DNA from 2 places in the Limnohabitans sp. TEGF005 genome. Region 1 is predicted to be linked to the other one. Evidence: predicted binding sites of a transcription regulator. Region 1 holds the regulator's gene; the other holds the start of a gene.

What was found. Region 1 encodes NrdR, which represses ribonucleotide reductase genes. Its sites were predicted from a motif close to CACNANATNTNGTG; they were not measured.
Region 2: ACZ5RG_RS10870 (ribonucleoside-diphosphate reductase subunit alpha) is a predicted target of NrdR. The motif match lies at 2,428-2,441, and genes of this name have one in related genera.

The regions. Positions count from the first base shown of each region.
Region 1 covers NZ_AP029226.1:1,445,117-1,449,501, reverse strand. Annotated here, with positions in the region: gene ACZ5RG_RS06955 (hypothetical protein) at 1-419, opposite strand, end outside; gene ACZ5RG_RS06950 (PilW family protein) at 416-1,048, opposite strand; gene ACZ5RG_RS06945 (type IV pilin protein) at 1,045-1,491, opposite strand; gene ACZ5RG_RS06940 (GspH/FimT family pseudopilin) at 1,641-2,216, shown strand; gene nrdR (transcriptional regulator NrdR) at 2,254-2,703, opposite strand; gene glyA (serine hydroxymethyltransferase) at 2,716-3,960, opposite strand; ZMP/ZTP riboswitch at 4,015-4,187, opposite strand; gene ACZ5RG_RS06925 (lytic transglycosylase domain-containing protein) at 4,237-4,385, opposite strand, start outside.
Region 2 covers NZ_AP029226.1:2,242,137-2,246,521, forward strand. Annotated here, with positions in the region: gene ffh (signal recognition particle protein) at 1-389, opposite strand, end outside; gene ACZ5RG_RS10855 (cytochrome C assembly family protein) at 469-1,272, shown strand; gene ACZ5RG_RS10860 (PP0621 family protein) at 1,269-1,505, shown strand; gene ampD (1,6-anhydro-N-acetylmuramyl-L-alanine amidase AmpD) at 1,519-2,106, shown strand; gene ACZ5RG_RS10870 (ribonucleoside-diphosphate reductase subunit alpha) at 2,530-4,385, shown strand, end outside.

The DNA of each region.
Region 1 (4,385 bases):
CTGTTTTGGCCAGCGATGCTGGCGCTGGCATGCACCGTGAGAACGTGCGGTGACTGAACCAGATCGCGCACGGCAGTGGCGCTCAGTGCGGCCTGGGGCAGGGCGGGATGCGGCATGACGCTCAGGGCGCTGCATTGCCACTGTGGGCCGCTTATTCCCGCAGGGCAGACGGTGCGCGTGGTCAACAGCGCATGGGCATTGAAGCTGCTGTTCGCAATCACGGCCTGTGCATTGGCCAAGGCCGCATCGGCCGCCAGTCGCGCCTGGCTGGCGTGTGCGTGGTTGTGGCTGGCCAGTTGGTCGATCAACACACTGCGAGCGCTGTAAAAACTGGTCAAGCTGGCCAGAATCACCAGGCCGATGGCCACCAGCAAGGTGATGGCCCCACCTTGGGGCCGTGAGGGATGGTGCTTTGTCATGGGCAAAACAGCGCCTGCTTGCTGGCGGGCAAGTCGTTGCGCAAATGGATGGTTTGCGACAGGCTGACCTGTCGAGAGGCATCGCCGGGCCACTGCGCCGTCAAGTCCATTTGAACGCTGCGATGCAGCCAGCCATTGCGCATTTCGCAGTGCAGTTGCCAGTTCAGCGCGGTGATGCTCAGATTGGCGCTGTCGGTGATGGCTTGCCAACTCCCGCTCGAGTTGCATGTCCTGCGTGCTTGCAATGCGGTGCCGACCTGACGAAAGCCTATGCATTCGTCGTTGTCCCGCTGGCCATTGTGGTTGCGGTCATGGCTGAAGTCGATCCTGCTGCCCTCGATGCTGAAGTCTTGCCCATCTTGGCAAAACGGGTCATTGCAAGCCGTGGGGGATCGGGTTTGCCAGGCATTGGCTGTGTATTGGGCCTTGCGCAGTTCTCTGGCCATCCAGTCCGTGGCCGAGCGCAGGTCGGTGTGCAAGTGGCTGTCTTGCAAGGCAGCACGGTGACCGCGCAAGTGGTTGGCCAGCATGGCGCTGCCTGCGGCCAGAACGACCAAACCCACCGACATGCCCACGAGCAGTCCTGTCAGTGTTTCGCCTTTTTCAAGCGGGTGTTGCTTGTATGTCATCGCCGCCAGCAGCGAGCAGGGTCGCTGTCAGGGTGTTCGCCCGCACCGAAGATGGCTGTCGCCGTGCCCTGCCAGCTCAAGCGCAAAGTGCTGCAGTCGCGGTCTGCCGCCTGGCCAACCAGGCCCACGGCCTGCGCGGTATAGCCATCGGCTGTGGCATCTGACAGGGTGATTTGGTAATGTCCCAAAGGGGATCGGTCGCTGGCCCAGCCCAAGGCCGTCAGCGAGTCGGCGTAGCTTTCATGTGTGCCGCGCCAACGTGCTTGTTCCATTTGCAACTGGAGCAAGGCCGCTTGCCCATCGGTGCGTCTTGCCTGGCGTTGTTGTTGCTGGTAAGCGGGCAGGGCCAGCGCAGCGAGCACGCTCATCAGGGCCAAGCTGATCAGCAGTTCGGCCAACGTCCAGCCTTTGCTGCGTGTGCTGCATGTGCTGCGTGTGCTCAACGGGGTGTTTGGACCCCTCCGTGGCATTGGCATGCGTTGTCTCCCTGGTGTGCTGATGGATTGTGGTCTTCTGTATTCACCTTGTACAGTCCGCAAAGATGCAGCAACTTGTTTGGGCATGGCTGTCCAAAATCACCCGTGAGAAAACCATGCGCTCTTTCTTCACATGCCGTCAAGCTCCCTGTGACCGCTGCAGCGCGCGGGGTTTCACCCTGCTGGAGGCTTTGGTGGTGCTGGCTTTGCTGGGCATTCTGGTCGCCATGGCAGTACCTGCTTTGTTGGACGTGCGGGCACGGCATCAGCTGCAAGCCCAGGCTGAAGGGTTTCTGGACAGTTTGGTCCTGGCCCGTTCAGAGGCCTTGCGCCGTCAGCAGCGGGTGAGCCTGTGCGCAAGGGCGACCGATGGCACATGCGATGCCAACGGCCATTGGCAGCAAGGCTGGCTGGTGTTTGTGGATGCGAACGACAATGGCCTGCACGATTCAGGGGAGGTGGTGGTCGAAGTGCATGCACCTGTGCCACCGGTCGTGCAATTGGGTGTCACCAATACGGTGAAGGCGTACTTTTCTTATGGTGCCGAGGGCCGCAGCATGAGCACAAACGGGGCTTTCATGGCTGGCACATGGCGCTTTTGCCAGGCCTCGTCGTCGGTGGGTTGGCAGGTGGTCAGCAATGCCTTGGGCAAGCCCCGGATACAGAAATACACACCGCCGAGCTGCCCATGAGCTGGTGCCCGGCCTGTCGGCAGGGTGATGTTGCGCGTCAGCTTTGAACTTCGTCCACCAGCGTCTTGAAGGCGTCAATGTCTTCAAAGTTGCGGTACACGCTGGCAAAGCGCACATAGGCCACTTTGTCGAGTTTTTTCAGCTCGCGCATGACCAACTCGCCGATGTGGTGCGATGCCACTTCACGGTTGCCCGGGTTGAGCAGCTTTTCTTCGATGCGCTCGATGGCACCGTCGACCTGTTCTGTGCTGACAGGCCGCTTGCGCAGGGCCAGGTTGAGGCTGGCACGCAGTTTTTCGCGTTGATACTCGATGCGTCGGCCGTCTTTTTTGACGATGGCCGGAAAGTTGACTTCCGGCTTTTCGTAAGTGGTGAAGCGCTTTTCACACGCCCCACATTGACGGCGACGGCGGATGAAATCCCCGTCTTCGGCCAGCCGTGTCTCGACCACTTGGGTTTCGAGGTGACCGCAAAAAGGGCATTTCATCGCGCCGACCGATCAGCCGTAGACCGGGAAGCGGCTGGTCAGGGCGTGCACCTTGGCGCGCACGGCGGCCAGATTGTCCTCGTCCCGCGGGTTGTCCAGCACGTCGGCGATCAGGTGGGCCGTGGCGCGGGCTTCTTCGTCCTTGAAACCGCGGGTCGTCATGGCCGGTGTGCCGATGCGCACGCCGCTGGTCACGAATGGCTTTTCTGGGTCATTCGGGATGGCGTTCTTGTTGATCGTCATGTGGGCGTTGCCCAAAGCGGCTTCGGCCACTTTGCCCGTGATGCCTTTGGCACGCAAGTCCACCAGCATGACGTGGCTTTGCGTGCCGCCGCTCACGATGCGCAGACCGCGCTGGGTCAAGGTTTCGGCAATGATTTGCGCGTTCTTGATCACCTGGGCTTGGTAGGCTTTGAACTCGGGCGCCAGCGCTTCCTTGAAAGCCACAGCCTTGGCTGCGATCACATGCATCAGCGGGCCGCCTTGCAGGCCGGGGAAGATGGCGCTGTTGATGGCTTTTTCGTGCTCGGCCTTCATCAAGATGATGCCGCCGCGAGGGCCGCGCAGGCTCTTGTGGGTGGTGGAGGTCACCACATCGGCGTGGGGCACGGGGTTGGGGTATTGGCCCGCGGCAATGAGACCGGCGTAGTGGGCCATGTCGACCATGAAGATCGCGCCAACTTCTTTGGCCACTTTGGCAAAGCGTGCCCAGTCGATGTGCAGGCTGTAGGCCGAAGCGCCAGCGATGATCAGCTTGGGTTTGGTTTCGCGGGCTTTGGCTTCCATCGCCTCGTAGTCGATGGCTTCGTTCTTGTCCAGGCCATAAGACACGACGTTGAACCACTTGCCCGAAATGTTCAGCGGCATGCCGTGCGTCAGGTGACCGCCTTCGGCCAGGCTCATGCCCATGATGGTGTCGCCGGGTTTCAAGAAGGCCAGAAACACCGCTTCGTTGGCCGATGCGCCGCAATGGGGCTGGACGTTGGCGGCTTCGGCGCCAAAAATTTGCTTGATGCGGTCAATGGCCAGTTGCTCGGCCACGTCCACATGCTCGCAACCACCGTAGTAGCGCTTGCCTGGATAGCCTTCGGCGTATTTGTTGGTCAACTGGCTGCCTTGCGCGGCCATGACAGCGGGCGAAGCGTAGTTTTCGCTGGCAATCAGCTCGATGTGGTGTTCTTGACGCGCGTTCTCGGCCTGGATGGCGGCAAAGATTTCGGGATCGGTTTGTTCAATCAGGATATTACGGTTGTACATGGCAGTCCTTCAAATGATGGAACCTTGGCAGGCGACTTGTGAAAAGTCCCCGACAAGGGCTGCCCAGGCGAACGGCTGAAAACCCGTTTCTGGGTTTGTTGACCAGTTCCGGGCTGTGCGCTTCCCAGTGGTTCTGGGGTGGCCCAACGGCCGCCGCGCTCCACGTCAGAGTGATCCCGCCTTGTGTTTCGAAGAGGGGGCTCCTATCGCCAGTCGCGCACCGCGTTAGTGTAGCCGAGGCCTGCTGGCTTTCCATGGCCCCCAAGCGGGCCAGACTCAAAGTTGAGCGCGCAGGCCCTTGGCAGCAAGCGCCGCCGTGCTTTGTCTCTCGGTCACTTTGTCGAGCAGTTGTTGCTCGGCCAGGACCCGTTCCACATATTGGCTTTCAGAGGCTTGTCCGGACGATGAACCGTAAAGCCACAAAG
Region 2 (4,385 bases), 800 kb from region 1:
TTCTTGCGCTTTTCAATCAGGTGCTTGGCCAGCTTGGCGGTGGTGGTGGTTTTACCCGCACCTTGCAAACCCGCCATCAAAATCACGGCGGGCGGTTGAGCGGCCAGGTTGATGTCTGAAACCCCCTCGCCCATGGTGGCGGCCAACTCGCGGTTGACCACACCCACCAAGGCTTGGCCGGGTTTGAGCGCCCCCATCACCTCTTGTCCAAGGGCTTTGTCTTTCACGCGGGCGATGAAGTCGCGCACCACGGGCAGGGCCACGTCGGCCTCCAGCAAGGCCATGCGCACTTCGCGCAACATGTCGGCCACATTGGATTCGGTGATGCGCGCCTGCCCACTGAGGGTCTTGACGAGGCGCGAGAGTTTGTCGGTCAGGGCGGAGGCCATGGGAGGGAATCCAGAAATAACCGGTTCAGCATGATGGCAAAGCCCCTGTGGCTGCACCTGAAAGGCTAAACTCGGACCCATGATTTTAGCGAGTCCCCCATTTTGGATGCTGCCTGCCACCGCGCTGGCCGCTGTGGCCTATGGGTTTCCTGCATTGGCCTCTGGGCGGCTGAATGACGCGCATGCTCGCCGCCTGCTTTGGCTGGCTTGGATCGCCCATGCGGTGGCTTTGCTGAGTCTGCTGTCTGGCCCGGTTCACTTTGGTTTTGCGCCTGCGATTTCAGTGACCGCTTGGCTGGTCGTGACCGCCTACATGGTGGAGAGCCAGTTCTTCCCAAAGTTCAAAGCCCGCTGGGCCATGGGGGGCTTGGGCAGCTTGGCTGTCGTGCTCGCCTGGTTTTTTCCGGGCACGCCGCTGTCGGCCCAAGCATCGGCTTGGTTGCCACTGCACTGGGCTTTGGGCCTATCGGCTTACGGCATGTTTGCCGCCGCCGTGGTGCATGCCTGGATGATGACGCGTGCCGAGCACGACATCCGCTTGGCACAAGATGCCGACAATGGTTTGCCCCTGCTGACGCTCGAGCGCCTGACTTTTCGTTTTGTCTCTGCGGGTTTTGCACTGCTGACCGCCACCTTGGTGGCCGGTGTTTTGTTTGGTGACGCGCTTTACGGCCAAGGACAAGGCCATTGGCGCTGGGACCACAAAACCATTTTTGCCCTGTTGTCTTGGTTGACCTTTGCCATGCTGTTGATCGGGCGCAGCCAGTGGGGCTGGCGTGGTCGCCGGGCCGTGCGGGTGCTTTACATCGGGGCCGCCTTGCTGCTGCTGTCTTATGCAGGTTCCCGGTTTGTGATGGAAATTTTGCTGGGACGCATGGGATGAAGTACCTGTTTTTATTGCTGGTCGTCTTGGTGGTGATCTGGGCGCTCAAGCGAGGTCGGACCGCCAAACAGTCCGCACCCGGCCCAACAGCACAAGCGCCCAAGCCCTCCGAAATGGTGACCTGCGCCCACTGCGGCATCCATTTGCCCCACGAAGAGGCGGTCACGGGGCAAAAAGGCCTTTACTGCAGCGCCGAGCATCGCGCTGCGGCGCAAGACCGCAACCCGGGCTGACACCTCAAAGGCCATGCACCTGCCTGCTTGCGACAACAGCGCCGCCTCAGCCTGGAAGCAAGGTTGGCACCCCCAAGCTCAGCGGCTCGAATCCCCCAACTTCGGCCCACGCCCGACCCCAGCCTGCATTGATCTGCTGGTGATCCACTCGATCAGTTTGCCGCCCGGGCAATACGGTGGCGATGCGGTGCAGCGCCTGTTCACCAACCGGCTCGATTGGGATGAGCACCCTTACTTTCAGTCCATCCGGGGGCTGGAGGTCTCGTCACACTTCTATATACGCCGCGATGGCAGCCTGTGGCAATTCGTCAGCTGCGACGATCGGGCCTGGCATGCGGGTCAGTCGACCTACCGTGGACGGACCAACTGCAACGACGACTCGATCGGCATCGAACTCGAAGGCCTGGAAGGCGACACTTTTGAAGATGCCCAATACCGGTGTTTGGCCCAGCTGTGCCATGAGCTGCGCTGCAACTACCCCATCGCACACATTGCCGGGCACGAACACATTGCCCCCGGTCGCAAACAAGACCCAGGCCCCGGCTTCGACTGGGCGCACATGAAGCGACTGTTGGATTTTTCGCCTCAGGTTTTTCCCTGATTTCGGCCTGCTAGCCACGGCAGAAAAATATTTTCACGGTATCGCCCTGCACCAAAAATGGGCGGCGCGTTTCAGGCCGACTGTCCACCCGCACTCCAGCGAACACTCAAATCAAGGCTTTCAAAGCGAAATGTGCTCGGCTAGCCGCATAGGGCCTGAATTGGCCGCTTGAAAGCCTGAAAAAACAAGCCTTTGCGGGCATCTTTTCAGAACATGAAAGACACAGGCCCAAACGGCTGGCCAGACATTTATTTGCCCATTTCGAGCAAGCGGGCAAAACGGCCCGGTACACTACCTGTAGTGGCTTGTGCAGATGCCAGACACCAGATATAGTGTCTATTACAAATTTTCACACCCTAACGAAATGTCCGCTCAAGCGCCTTGCCCCGGACCCAAAGATCATCAAAATTCAAAGAAATGACCATGCAAACAGACCAAAACATCGCCACACCATCACCAGCCCTGATGCGCCAGCCTGAAGCAGGACAAAACAGCGTTCCCGGCCTGCAAGCACTGGCCCACTACCAGATCATTCGCCGCAATGGCGCTGTGGTGCCTTTCGAGCCGAACAAAATCGCCGTGGCACTGATGAAGGCGTTCTTGGCTGTACACGGCACGCAAGGTGCCGCATCGGCCAGCGTTCGTGAAGTGGTCGAAGAGTTGACCCAAAACGTGGTCCGTGCTTTGGTTCGTTCACGTCCAGGCGGCGGCACCTTCCACATTGAAGACGTGCAAGACCAAGTTGAATTGGGCTTGATGCGCAGCAGCAACCACGAAGTCGCACGCGCTTATGTGCTGTACCGCGAGCGTCGCACACAAGAGCGCGTCCAGCATCAACAAGAAACGACCCCCGTAACCGCCGAGCCTCGTCTGCACGTCATTGATGGCGGCCAGCGTGTCGCGTTGGATCTGGATTACCTCAAATCCCTGATGGTCAACGCTTGTGCCGGTTTGGGCAAAGATGTCAGCCCTGAGCCCATCGTGGCCGAAACCATGCGCAACCTGTACGACGGTGTGCCCATGGAAGAGGTTTACAAGGCGTCCATCCTGGCTTCGCGCACGCTGATCGAAAAAGACCCGGACTACACCTACGTCACCGCGCGCCTGTTGATGCACACCATTGCCAAGGAAATTTTGGGCAAGGAAGTGACTCAGGACCAAATGGCCGAGGAGTACATCAACTACTTCCCGAAATTCATCCAAAAAGGCGTGGACAACGACCTGCTTGATGAAAAACTGTTGCAATTTGACCTGGCTAAACTGGCCACGGCCCTCAAGCCAGAGCGCGACCTGCAATTTGATTACCTGGGTCTGCAAACCCTGTATGACCGCTACTTTTTGCACGTTCGCAAGAACCGCATTGAGATGCCGCAAGCGTTTTTCATGCGCGTCGCCATGGGCCTGTCGCTCAACGAAATCAACCGTGAAGCCCGTGCCATCGAGTTCTACGAAATCCTGTCTTCGTTTGACTTCATGTCTTCCACGCCCACGCTGTTCAACAGCGGCACCTTGCGCTCACAACTGTCGAGCTGCTACCTGACCACCGTGCCAGACGACTTGGATGGCATTTACGAGTCCATCAAAGAAAACGCCTTGCTGTCCAAATTTGCCGGCGGCTTGGGCAACGACTGGACCCGCGTGCGCGCCATGGGCTCGCACATCAAGGGCACCAACGGCGAGTCGCAAGGCGTTGTGCCTTTCCTGAAAGTCGTGAACGATACGGCTGTGGCCGTGAACCAAGGCGGCAAGCGCAAAGGTGCGGTCTGCACTTATCTGGAAACCTGGCACTTGGACATCGAAGAGTTTCTGGAACTGCGCAAAAACACGGGCGATGACCGTCGCCGCACGCACGACATGAACACGGCCAACTGGATCCCCGACCTGTTCATGCGCCGCGTCATGGAAAAAGGCAGCTGGACCTTGTTCTCGCCCTCCGATGTGCCTGACCTGCACGACCTGTTCGGCTTGGCCTTCGAAAAAGCCTATGTGGCTTACGAACAAAAAGCCGAGCGCGGCGAGATCAAACCCAGCAAGACCGTGCCTGCGACCGACCTGTGGCGCAAGATGCTGTCGATGTTGTTTGAAACCGGCCACCCCTGGATCACATTCAAAGACCCTTGCAACGTGCGCTCACCACAGCAGCACGTCGGCGTGGTGCACTCGTCCAACCTGTGCACCGAGATCACGCTCAACACCAGCGACACCGAAACCGCCGTGTGCAATTTGGGCTCGGTCAACCTGTCGCGCCACCTCAAAGACAGCCCCACCGGCAAAGTCAT